DNA from 3 places in the Lelliottia sp. JS-SCA-14 genome. Region 1 is predicted to be linked to each of the others. Evidence: predicted binding sites of a transcription regulator. Region 1 holds the regulator's gene; each other region holds the start of a gene.
The links. Region 1 encodes sigma-54, which starts transcription at its own class of promoters, with help from an activator protein. Its sites were predicted from a motif close to GTTGGCACANNTTTCGCTNT; they were not measured.

Region 1 (4,161 bases):
AAACCAGACGTTGGGTTATCATTCTGCTTTCACTGGCCGTGCTGGTTCTGATTGGCGTGAATCTCGCTGATAAAGACGATACGCCGAATGAAGTGGTCAATACCAGCGAACCAACCTACAAAAGCGATCACAGCGACACGGTGGTTTATAGCCCTGAAGGGGCGCTCAACTATCGCCTGATTGCGCAGCATGTAGAGTATTTTTCCGATGATGGCATCTCGTGGTTTACCCAACCGGTGATGACCACATTTGATACCAACAAAATTCCGACGTGGTCGATTAAATCTGACAGAGCAAAATTGACGAATGACCGTATGCTTTATCTGTATGGTCATGTTGAAGTCAACGCCCTGACGCCAGATTCTCAACTGCGCAAAATTACTACGGATAATGCCCAGATCAACCTGGTCACCCAGGATGTCACGTCGCAGGATCTGGTGACGTTATACGGCACAACATTTAATTCCAGCGGTCTGAGAATGCGCGGGAACTTACGCAGCAAAAACGCCGAGCTGATTGAAAAGGTTAGAACCTCCTATGAAATTCAAAACAAACAAACTCAGCCTTAAAGTTATCATTGCCAGCGCGCTGCTGGCCGCCAGCCTCCCCGCGCTTGCTGTAACGGGCGACACCGAGCAGCCGATTCATATCGAATCTGACACTCAGTCGCTTGATATGCAGGGTAACGTCGTGACCTTCACCGGCAACGTGGTCATGACCCAGGGCACGATCAAAATCAACGCCGATAAAGTGGTTGTCACCCGTCCGGGCGGCGAACAGGGCAAAGAGATTATTGATGGCTACGGCAATCCGGCCACCTTCTACCAGATGCAGGATAACGGCAAGCCGGTAAAAGGCCGCGCGTCTCATATGCATTATGAGCTGGCGAAAGATCTCGTCATCCTGACCGGCAATGCCTATCTGGAACAGCTGGATAGCAACATCACCGGCGATAAGATCACTTACCTCGTGAAAGAGCAGAAAATGCAAGCTTTCAGCGAAAAAGGTAAGCGCGTCACCACCGTTCTGGTTCCTTCTCAGCTGCAGGACAAGAACAAAGCTCAGGCCCCGGCACAGAAAAAGAGTAACTAATTCGTTATGGCAACATTAACTGCAAAGAACCTCGCCAAAGCCTATAAAGGCCGCCGCGTCGTGGAAGATGTCAGTCTGACCGTGAACTCCGGTGAAATCGTGGGCCTGCTCGGCCCAAACGGTGCGGGCAAAACCACCACTTTTTACATGGTCGTCGGCATTGTTCCGCGCGATGCGGGCAACATCATCATTGATGATGAAGACATCAGCCTGCTGCCGCTGCATGCCCGCGCGCGCCGTGGGATTGGCTATCTGCCGCAGGAAGCGTCGATTTTCCGCCGCCTGAGCGTCTTCGACAACCTGATGGCGGTCCTGCAAATCCGTGATGATTTGACCTCCGAACAGCGTCAGGATCGCGCCAACGAGCTGATGGAAGAGTTCCACATCGAACATCTGCGCGACAGTCTGGGTCAGGCCCTCTCCGGTGGTGAACGCCGCCGCGTGGAAATCGCCCGCGCCCTTGCAGCGAATCCGAAATTTATCCTGCTGGATGAACCTTTTGCGGGCGTTGACCCGATCTCCGTCATCGACATCAAGCGAATTATCGAACATCTGCGCGACAGCGGCCTCGGTGTGCTCATTACTGACCACAACGTACGTGAAACGCTGGCGGTTTGTGAACGCGCTTATATCGTCAGCCAGGGCCATTTAATCGCCCACGGCACGCCACTTGAGATCCTCGAAGACGAGCATGTGAAGCGCGTGTACCTTGGGGAAGACTTCAGACTCTGATAGGGTAGAGGTTAAGTCACGCCAAAGCGGGGAAAAACGCTCTGAACATGAAGCAAGGTTTGCAATTAAGGCTCAGCCAGCAACTGGCGATGACGCCACAGCTACAACAGGCGATCCGTCTGTTGCAGCTGTCCACGTTAGAACTTCAGCAGGAACTCCAGCAAGCGCTGGATAGCAATCCACTGCTGGAGCAAACCGATCTTCATGACGAGGTAGATACCCAGGAAAAGCAGGACACCGAATCCCTTGATACGGCAGACGCACTCGAACAAAAAGAGATGCCCGACGAGCTCCCGCTCGATGCCAGTTGGGATGAGATCTACACCGCCGGAACGCCTTCCGGCACGCGTGCAGACTACCAGGACGACGAGTTACCCGTCTATCAGGGTGAAACCACCCAGTCGCTGCAGGATTATCTGATGTGGCAGGTGGAGCTCACGCCGTTCACCGAAACCGATCGCGCGATTGCCACCTCCATTGTCGATGCCGTGGATGACACCGGCTATTTGACCGTCTCGCTGGAAGATATTCTGGAGAGCGTCGGCAACGGCGATATCGATCTCGATGAGATCGAAGCGGTGCTCAAGCGCATCCAGCGCTTTGATCCGGTCGGTGTCGCAGCGAAAGATCTGCGCGATTGTCTGTTGATCCAGCTCTCCCAGTTCGCCAAAGAGACGCCGTGGATCGACGAAGCGCGGCTGATCATCAGCGAGCATTTAGATCTGCTGGCGAATCACGACTTCCGCTCCCTGATGCGCATCACGCGTCTGAAAGAAGATGTGCTGAAAGAGGCGGTGAATCTGATTCAGTCCCTCGATCCGCGCCCCGGACAGTCGATCCAGACCGGCGAACCCGAGTATGTGATCCCTGACGTGCTGGTGCGCAAACACAATGGCCGCTGGACCGTTGAACTCAATTCCGACAGCATTCCTCGCCTGCAGATCAACCAGCAATACGCCTCCATGTGCACCAGCGTGCGCAACGATTCCGACAATCAATACATCCGCAGCAATCTTCAGGAAGCGCGATGGCTGATCAAAAGCCTCGAGAGCCGAAATGATACCTTGCTCCGGGTCAGTCGCTGTATTGTCGAGCAGCAGCAGGCGTTTTTCGATCAGGGCGAAGAGTTTATGAAACCGATGGTGCTGGCGGATATCGCCCAGGCCGTCGAGATGCACGAATCGACCATTTCGCGCGTGACTACGCAGAAGTATCTGCACAGCCCGCGCGGTATTTTTGAGCTTAAGTATTTCTTCTCCAGCCATGTGAATACCGAGGGCGGCGGCGAAGCCTCGTCGACGGCCATTCGTGCTCTGGTGAAGAAGTTGATCGCCGCGGAAAACCCCGCGAAGCCACTGAGTGACAGTAAGTTAACCACCATGCTGTCCGATCAGGGTATTATGGTGGCACGTCGTACTGTTGCGAAGTATCGAGAGTCTTTATCCATTCCGCCGTCTAACCAGCGTAAACAACTGGTTTGACACAACCGATAAGGAAGACACTATGCAGCTCAACATCACAGGACACAACGTCGAGATCACTGAAGCCCTGCGCGATTTTGTGAATACCAAATTCGCCAAGCTGGAGCAGTATTTCGAGAGGATCAACCAGGTCTACATTGTGTTAAAAGTGGAGAAAGTGACTCATATCTCGGACGCAACCCTGCATATCAACGGGGGCGAAATCCATGCCAGTGCGGAAGGGCAAGACATGTATGCGGCTATCGACGGCTTGATTGACAAGCTGGCACGACAGCTTAATAAACATAAAGATAAACTGAAACAACACTAATTGTCCGGGCAGTTAACGGGTGCAGGGCGGCCTGTTGTGAAACACAACAGGCCATTTGTACAGTTAGCGCTTAGGTGAAATTATGATGAACAACGATTCCTCGCTTCAATTGAGTCATGTCCTTAACCAGGAATGTACCCGCAGTGGCGTTCACTGCCAGAGCAAAAAACGCGCTCTGGAAATCATCAGTGAACTGGCCGCTAAACAGTTAAGCCTGCCACCTCAGGTGGTGTTCGAGGCCATTCTGACCCGTGAAAAAATGGGCAGTACCGGCATCGGCAATGGCATTGCCATTCCACATGGCAAACTGGAAGAAGACACACTACGCGCCGTCGGCGTTTTTGTGCAGCTTGAAACGCCGATCGCTTTTGATGCGATTGATAACCAGCCGGTGGATTTGCTTTTCGCTCTCCTGGTGCCCGCTGACCAGACGAAAACCCATCTGCATACGCTTTCGCTGGTGGCAAAACGTCTGGCGGATAAAACCATTTGCCGCCGTCTGCGCGCAGCCCAAAGTGATGAAGAGCTGTACCAAATTATCACCGA
Region 2 (4,161 bases), 550 kb from region 1:
ACAAAGGCGGTGATCATCCCGGCAATCAGCAGCACTACGCCCCACCACAGCGGCGGCTGGCCGCCAATCAGGGAAAGGGTCAGGATGCCGAACAGACCGACTTTCATCACCACCGTCGAAAACAGCGTCGCGGCGGGGGCGGACGCATTGGCATGCGCCTGCGGTACCCAGCCGTGCAGGGGAATAATCCCCGCCAGCAGACCAAAGCCGACCACGCCCAGCAGCCAGATATCCGCCCCGAACGGCAGCATCTGCGCGCGGGCGCTCAGGAGATCCAGATCCAGCGTGCCGTAGCGCTGCCACACCAGCCAGCAGGTCAGCGCCAGCAGAACGGTGCCGAGGCGCCCGAGGGCAAACCACAGTTTCCCGGACTGGCTGCACCCGGTCAGGAACACGCCGCACAGGGCCATGATTTCCGCCATCACCACCAGCGCCGCCAGATTGCTGGCGACCACCGTACAGACGGCGGCGGCGAGCAGGAGATTGACCAGCAGACCGTTGGGTTTGGTCTGCGGATGGCGATGCCAGTCAATATTGAACAGGCTGACAAACAGGCCGCACAGGCCAAAGGTGATGAGCCAGATCGCGTTCAGCGGCGTGAGCTGGACGGTGTGGCGAACCAGCGGCATCACGCCTTGCGCATGCAGACCGCCGGTAAGCACCATAAATCCGGCGCAGGTTGTGATCGCACTCCCCAGCGCGCCGCCGATCCCGGCGGTCCATCCGCTGAGGGTTTTGTGGAACGAGAAGAGCAGCGACAGCACGGCCGCGGCCACAAACCAGGCCACGGCGCTGTTAATCAGAGTCACAGCGTTCATTTCGCCCCCTCGTTTTGCGCCTGGAACAGCGACAGATCGCCAAAATCGGTGTTTATCGTCAGCTCGCGTTTGCGTTTACTGGTGCGCGCGATATCGCGGATGTTAACCAGAATCAGCGCTTTGGTCGGGCAGGTGCGCACGCACGCCGGGCCTTGCTCATCGAAGCTGCACAGATCGCACTTCACCGCCACGGCGCGCACGCCCGGCACCCAGTCCAGCAGGCTGCTGACGCGGGCCGGTGCGGGAGGCGCTGGCGGCGCTTTTGGCGAGTTGGCGTTGGCCGGAATATGCAGCGGACGGCTGCCGGAAAATTCAATCGCGCCAAACGGACAGGCGATGCCGCACAGCTTGCAGCTCACGCACAGGCTCTCGTTCAGCTGCACCGCGCCATCGATACGGGTGATGGCATTCACAGGACAGACGCCCGCGCAGGGGGCATCCTCACATTGATGGCAGAGCTGCGGGGCAGACTCTTTTTCATTACGCATAACGCGCAGGCGCGGCATCGACTGCAGCCCGTGCAGACGGTGTGTTTCGGAACACGCCGCTTCACAGGTGTGGCAGCCAATACAGACCGTCGAGTCAGCAATTACAAAACGGTTCACCGGGTAGTCCTCAGGACAGTGTCATTTTTGACGACGACGTGCCATCTCGACACATCTCGACACGTAAACATCAGGCGGTGCGCGATTCGCTCACCAGTTCGTGCAGATTCACCGGGAGGTTGTGTTCCACCGCCGCATAGAGGCCGTCGTACACCGGCGCGATTTTTTCCAGATAGTGTTCAAGCACCTGGTGGCGATCGCGGGTGCTGACGTGACCGTCAACCATGCCGTCGGTCATCAGCTGTGCCTGGGCAATGCGCTGCCTTTCGCCGTCTTTGGTTTCGACGTGGTATTCGATGACGTGGCTGTTGAAGTTGTCCGCCAGGGTGACGTAAATCGTGAAGTGGCCGAAGAGGATGAAGCACAGATCCTCCTGCGCCGCGCAGCTCATGGCGTGGTGCAGATGGGCTTTTGACAGGGTGATGCCCTGAACCAGTGAGTTGCAGTAGAGGTGCCACTGCTCCTGTAATTGTTGATGGCGTTGCGCGATGTAATCCGCTTTTTCGCTAAGTTCCCAAATAGTCATCTCAGGTATCCGGTTAATGGAGATGAGGGCTGTTAAGCAGATTTTGTGCCAGTTTTTATCATGCTGATATTTATCGATTTTTCATCATCATCACTGTCAACATCAGCGTGTCGACGTGTCATTTCGTCAGCGCCGACATCGTCACGCCTTATCTCAAATTAAGCTGGCATCGTTATTGCATTAACGCCTAAAACATCAGGAGGCGTCATGCACGAAATCACCCTCTGCCAGCGCGCGCTGGAACTTATCGAACAGCAGGCGAAGCAGCATCACGCGAAACGCGTCACCGGCGTGTGGCTGAAAGTCGGGGCGTTTTCCTGCGTCGAGCCCAGCGCCCTGACCTTTTGCTTTGAGCTGGTGTGCCGCGACACGCTGGCGGAAGGCTGCGAGCTGCATCTCGAAGAGCAGCAGGCCGAATGCTGGTGTGAGACCTGCCAGCAGTACGTCACGCTGCTGTCATCGAAAGTGCGAAGCTGCCCGCAGTGTCAAAACACCGGGCTGAGGATCGTCGCGGACGACGGCTTGCAGATCCAGCGCCTCGAAATAGACCAGGAGTAAATCATGTGTAGTACCTGCGGTTGCGCCGAAGGCAACCTGTATATCGAAGGGGACGAGCATCGCCCCCACTCCGCGTTTCGCTCCGCGCCCTTTTCTCCCCCCCCGCGCAACGTATCAGCGTTGACCGGCCTGCGCTTTGCGCCGAAGCCATCGGACGAAGGCGACCTGCATTACGGCCACGGCGAAGCGGGCACCCACGCGCCGGGCATGAGCCAGCGTAAAATGCTGGAGGTGGAGATCAACGTGCTGGACAAAAATAACCAGCTCGCCGCCCGCAACCGCGCGCGCTTCGCCGCTCGCCAGCAGCTGGTGCTGAACCTGGTTTCCAGCCCCGGCTCCGGCAAAACCACCCTGCTGACGGAAACCCTCAAACGCCTGAACCAGCGCGTCCCGTGCGCGGTGATCGAAGGCGATCAGCAGACCGTGAATGACGCCGCGCGTATTCGTCAAACCGGCACCCCGGCGATTCAGGTGAATACCGGTAAAGGCTGTCATCTGGATGCGCAGATGATTGCCGACGCCGCGCCGCGTCTCCCCCTCCCTGATACGGGCATTCTGTTTATCGAGAACGTGGGCAACCTCGTCTGCCCGGCCAGTTTCGACCTCGGTGAACGGCATAAAGTGGCGGTGCTCTCCGTCACCGAAGGGGAGGACAAACCGCTGAAATACCCGCATATGTTTGCCGCCGCCTCGCTAATGCTGCTCAACAAAATCGACCTGCTGCCGTACCTCGACTTCGACGTCGAGAAGTGCCTGGCCTGCGCCAGGGAAGTGAACCCGGAGATTGAAATCCTGATGGTCTCCGCCACCAAAGGCGACGGCATGGAGAGCTGGCTGAGCTGGCTGGAGAACGAGCGATGTGCATAGGCGTTCCAGGACAGATTCGCGCCATCGACGGCAACCAGGCTAAAGTCGAAGTCTGCGGGGTGCTGCGCGATGTCGATCTCACACTGGTGGGCGTTGTGGATGAAAACGGCGCCTCGCGCCTCGGTCAGTGGGTGCTGGTCCACGTCGGTTTTGCCATGAGCGTGATTAATGAAGACGAGGCCCGCGACACCCTCGCGGCGCTGCAAAACATGTTTGAAGTCGAGCCGGACGTCGGCGCGCTGCTGTTTGGCGAGGAGCGTTAAACCATGCGCTACGTTGATGAATATCGCGCCCCGGAACAGGTGATGCAACTGATTGCGCATCTGAAAACGCGCGCTTCGCTGCTGGAGTACACCGCCGCGCGCCCGCTGCGCATCATGGAAGTGTGCGGCGGCCACACCCATGCCATTTTCAAATTCGGCCTCGACCAGCTCCTGCCCGATAACATTGAATTTATTCACGGCCCCGGCTGCCCGGTGTGCGTCCTGCCGATGGGCCGCATCGACAGCTGCATTGAGATAGCCAGCCAGCCGGAGGTGATCTTCTGCACCTTTGGCGACGCCATGCGCGTGCCGGGAAAAAACGGTTCGCTGATGCAGGCCCGGGCGCGCGGCGCGGATGTGCGGATCGTCTATTCGCCGATGGATGCCCTGAAGCTGGCGGCGGAGAACCCGGCGCGCAAAGTGGTCTTTTTCGGCCTCGGGTTTGAAACCACCATGCCCGCGACGGCCATCACCCTCCAGCAGGCCAAAGCGCAAAATCTCACCAACTTTTTCTTCTTCTGTCA
Region 3 (4,161 bases), 1.8 Mb from region 1:
ATGACGATATTCTGCGTCTGCCGCAGGGTTACGCCACCGAAGTGGGCGAGCGCGGCGTGATGCTCTCGGGCGGACAGAAACAGCGTATCTCCATTGCCCGCGCGCTGCTGCTCAACGCCGAAATTCTGATCCTTGACGACGCGCTCTCCGCCGTCGACGGGCGTACCGAGCACCAGATCCTGCACAACCTGCGCCAGTGGGGCGAGGGACGCACGGTCATTATCAGCGCCCACCGTCTGTCGGCCCTGACGGAAGCGAATGAAATTCTGGTGATGCAGCACGGGCATGTTGCCCAGCGCGGGCATCACGACCAGCTGGCGGAACAGTCCGGGTGGTATCGCGACATGTATCGCTATCAACAGCTGGAGGCGGCGCTGGATGACGCGCCGGACCTGAACGAGGAGGCCACCCATGCGTAAGTTTACCCAGCTGTGGCCGACCCTGAAACGCCTGCTGGCCTACGGTTCGCCGTGGCGCAAACCGCTGTCGATTGCGGTGGTGATGCTGTGGGTGGCGGCGATCGCAGAAGTCAGCGGCCCGCTGCTGATCAGCTATTTCATCGACAACATGGTGGCGAAAAGCTATCTTCCGCTCGGCCTGGTGGCCGGGCTGGGCGCGGCCTATGTCGGGCTTCAGCTACTGGCGGCGTCTCTGCATTACGCTCAGTCGCTGCTGTTTAACCAGGCGGCGGTCGGCGTGGTGCAGCAGCTGCGCACCGACGTGATGGATGCGGCCCTGCGTCAGCCGTTGAGCGAATTTGATACCCAGCCTGTCGGCCAGGTGATCTCTCGCGTCACCAACGATACGGAAGTGATCCGCGATCTGTACGTCACCGTGGTGGCGACGGTGCTGCGCAGTGCGGCGCTGGTCGGCGCGATGCTGGTGGCGATGTTCAGCCTCGACTGGCGGATGGCGCTGGTGGCGATCACCATTTTCCCGGCGGTGATGATCGTGATGATCATTTACCAGCGCTACAGCACGCCGATTGTGCGTCGGGTTCGCGGTTATCTGGCGGATATCAACGACGGCTTTAACGAAGTCATCAACGGCATGAGCGTTATCCAGCAGTTCCGCCAGCAGGCACGGTTTGGTGAACGCATGGGCGAGGCGAGCCGCTCGCACTATATGGCGCGCATGCAAACCCTGCGTCTGGATGGTTTCCTGCTGCGTCCGCTGCTGAGCCTGTTCTCGGCGCTGGTGCTGTGCGGTCTGCTGATGCTGTTTGGTTTCGGTTCGGGCGGCACGATGGAAGTGGGCGTGCTGTATGCGTTTATCAGCTACCTCGGGCGTCTGAACGAGCCGCTGATCGAACTGACGACCCAGCAGTCGATGCTGCAACAGGCGGTGGTCGCTGGTGAGCGCGTCTTCGAGCTGATGGACAGGCCGCGCCAGACCTACGGCAACGATGAGCGCGAACTGCAGAGCGGGTCAATCGCGATCGATCATGTCTCCTTTGCCTATCGCGAAGATCGCCTGGTGCTGCAGGATATTGATCTTGATATTCCGTCGCGCAGTTTTGTCGCCCTGGTCGGGCACACGGGGAGCGGGAAAAGTACTCTCGCCAGTCTGCTGATGGGTTACTACCCGCTGACGCAGGGTGAAATCCGCCTCGACGGGCGTCCGCTCTCGACGTTGAGCCACGGCGTGCTGCGCAAAGGGGTTGCGATGGTCCAGCAGGATCCTGTCGTCATGGCCGACTCCTTCTTTGCCAACGTCACGCTGGGCCGTCCGTTCAGCGAGGCGCAGGTCTGGGACGTGCTGGAGAAAGTCCAGCTCGCGGAACTGGCGCGTGAAATGAGCGACGGGATCTACACCAAACTCGGCGAGCAGGGGAACAATCTCTCCGTCGGGCAGAAGCAGCTGCTGGCGCTGGCGCGCGTTCTGATTGAAACGCCGCAGGTGCTGATCCTTGATGAAGCCACGGCCAGCATCGACTCCGGCACGGAGCAGGCCATCCAGCAGGCACTGGCGGAGGTGCGCGAGCACACGACGCTGGTAGTGATCGCTCACCGCCTGTCGACAATCGTCGAAGCCGATACCATCCTGGTGCTGCATCGCGGGCAGGCCGTCGAGCGCGGCACGCACCGTGAGCTGCTGGAAGCGAAAGGTCGCTACTGGCAGATGTATCAGCTGCAGCTGGCCGGAGAAGAGCTGGCCGCCAGCACGCGCGAAGAGGAGTCCCTCAGCGCCTGATGCACCAAAATACCGCAAGCCGCTAACAGGGATTTCTGTTGGTGCAAAAATGAAACGCACCCTGCACTGTCATGGTGCGTTTTTTTTATCCATTTCTGCGCAATCGCCATTTTCTGCCTTTCCCGCCTGATTTCCCGCCGGTTTTAAACTCTGGCACATCCCTTGCAATACCTCTGTTGTAAACGCGGGCCATTATGAATTCTGACTGGAGAGGAACTATGAAGCTGGTTACGGTTGTCATTAAACCATTCAAACTCGAAGACGTTCGTGAAGCACTGTCTTCAATGGGGATTCAGGGACTGACGGTTACCGAAGTGAAAGGCTTTGGGCGTCAGAAGGGCCATGCGGAGCTGTATCGCGGGGCCGAATACAGCGTCAACTTCCTGCCGAAAGTGAAGATTGATGTGGCTATCGCTGACGACCAGCTCGACGAGGTGATCGATGTCGTGAGCAAAGCGGCTTACACCGGAAAAATTGGCGACGGCAAAATTTTCGTTGCCGAATTGCAGCGCGTCATTCGCATCCGTACGGGCGAATCTGACGAAGCGGCACTGTAAGTAACTCCTGGCACACAGTGATAGGGATCGAGAAAATGAACAAATCAACAATCAAAACAGCTCTGGGGTCTCTGGCACTGCTGCCGGGGCTGGCGATGGCGGCTCCTGCGGTGGCCGACAAAGCAGACAACGCCTTTATGATGATCTGCACCGCGCTGGTGCTGTTCATGACCATTCCGGGCATCGCGCTGTTTTACGGCGGCCTGATCCGCGGTAAGAACGTGCTGTCCATGCTGACGCAGGTCGCGGTGACCTTCGCGCTGGTGTGCGTCCTGTGGGTGGTGTATGGCTACTCGCTGGCCTTCGGCGAGGGCAACGCCTTCTTCGGCAACTTTAACTGGGCGATGCTGAAAAATATTCAGCTGACCGCACTGATGGGCAGCTTCTATCAGTACATTCACGTCGCGTTCCAGGGCTCGTTCGCCTGTATCACCGTCGGTCTGATTGTCGGTGCGCTGGCAGAACGTATTCGCTTCTCCGCGGTGCTGATTTTTGTGGTGGTGTGGCTGACGCTCTCCTATGTGCCCATCGCGCACATGGTCTGGGGCGGTGGTCTGCTGGCGTCACACGGCGCGCTGGACTTCGCGGGCGGTACTGTGGTGCACATTAACGCGGCTGTCGCGGGCCTGGTCGGGGCATACCTGATTGGCAAACGCGTGGGCTTTGGTAAAGAGGCGTTCAAACCGCACAACCTGCCGATGGTCTTCACCGGTACGGCAATCCTTTACTTTGGCTGGTTCGGCTTCAACGCTGGTTCCGCGAGTGCCGCTAACGAAATCGCAGCGCTGGCCTTTGTGAACACCGTGGTGGCAACCGCTGGCGCAATCCTCTCCTGGGTGTTTGGTGAGTGGGTGGTGCGCGGTAAGCCTTCTCTGCTGGGTGCCTGTTCCGGCGCGATTGCCGGTCTGGTTGGCATCACCCCGGCGTGCGGTTACGTCGGTGTGGGCGGCGCGCTGCTGATTGGTCTCGTCTCCGGTCTCGCGGGTCTGTGGGGCGTCACGGCGCTGAAACGTATTCTGCGCGTGGATGACCCTTGCGATGTGTTCGGTGTCCACGGCGTGTGCGGGATCGTAGGCTGCATCATGACCGGTATCTTTGCGGCCACGTCGCTCGGCGGTGTGGGCTACGCAGAAGGCGTGACCATGGGTCATCAGCTGCTGGTTCAGCTGGAAAGCATCGGCCTCACCATCGTCTGGTCGGGTGTCGTGGCCTTCATCGGCTACAAACTGGCTGACCTGACCGTGGGCCTGCGCGTACCGGAAGAGCAGGAGCGCGAAGGTCTGGATGTGAACAGCCACGGCGAGAATGCGTATAACGCCTAAGGTAAAAGCAAAACGGCAACGAGAGTTGCCGTTTTTAGTGTTTTCTCCCTCTCCCAGTTGGAGAGGGCATCAGACCGCACAAATCACCC

Region 2: hypA (hydrogenase maturation nickel metallochaperone HypA) is a predicted target of sigma-54. The motif match lies at 2,112-2,131, and genes of this name have one in related genera.
Region 3: glnK (P-II family nitrogen regulator) is a predicted target of sigma-54. The motif match lies at 2,343-2,362, and genes of this name have one in related genera.

The regions. Positions count from the first base shown of each region.
Region 1 is NZ_CP141606.1:4,299,623-4,303,783, forward strand. It holds gene lptC (LPS export ABC transporter periplasmic protein LptC) at 1-569, shown strand, start outside; gene lptA (lipopolysaccharide ABC transporter substrate-binding protein LptA) at 538-1,092, shown strand; gene lptB (LPS export ABC transporter ATP-binding protein) at 1,099-1,824, shown strand; gene rpoN (RNA polymerase factor sigma-54) at 1,872-3,305, shown strand; gene hpf (ribosome hibernation promoting factor) at 3,328-3,615, shown strand; gene ptsN (PTS IIA-like nitrogen regulatory protein PtsN) at 3,698-4,161, shown strand, end outside.
Region 2 is NZ_CP141606.1:3,753,746-3,757,906, forward strand. It holds gene hycC (formate hydrogenlyase subunit 3) at 1-818, opposite strand, end outside; gene U9O48_RS17465 (4Fe-4S dicluster domain-containing protein) at 815-1,423, opposite strand; gene hycA (formate hydrogenlyase regulator HycA) at 1,494-1,949, opposite strand; gene hypA (hydrogenase maturation nickel metallochaperone HypA) at 2,157-2,507, shown strand; gene hypB (hydrogenase nickel incorporation protein HypB) at 2,511-3,374, shown strand; gene U9O48_RS17485 (HypC/HybG/HupF family hydrogenase formation chaperone) at 3,365-3,637, shown strand; gene hypD (hydrogenase formation protein HypD) at 3,641-4,161, shown strand, end outside.
Region 3 is NZ_CP141606.1:1,163,393-1,167,553, forward strand. It holds gene U9O48_RS05385 (SmdA family multidrug ABC transporter permease/ATP-binding protein) at 1-419, shown strand, start outside; gene U9O48_RS05390 (SmdB family multidrug efflux ABC transporter permease/ATP-binding protein) at 412-2,193, shown strand; gene glnK (P-II family nitrogen regulator) at 2,412-2,750, shown strand; gene amtB (ammonium transporter AmtB) at 2,786-4,072, shown strand; gene tesB (acyl-CoA thioesterase II) at 4,156-4,161, opposite strand, start outside.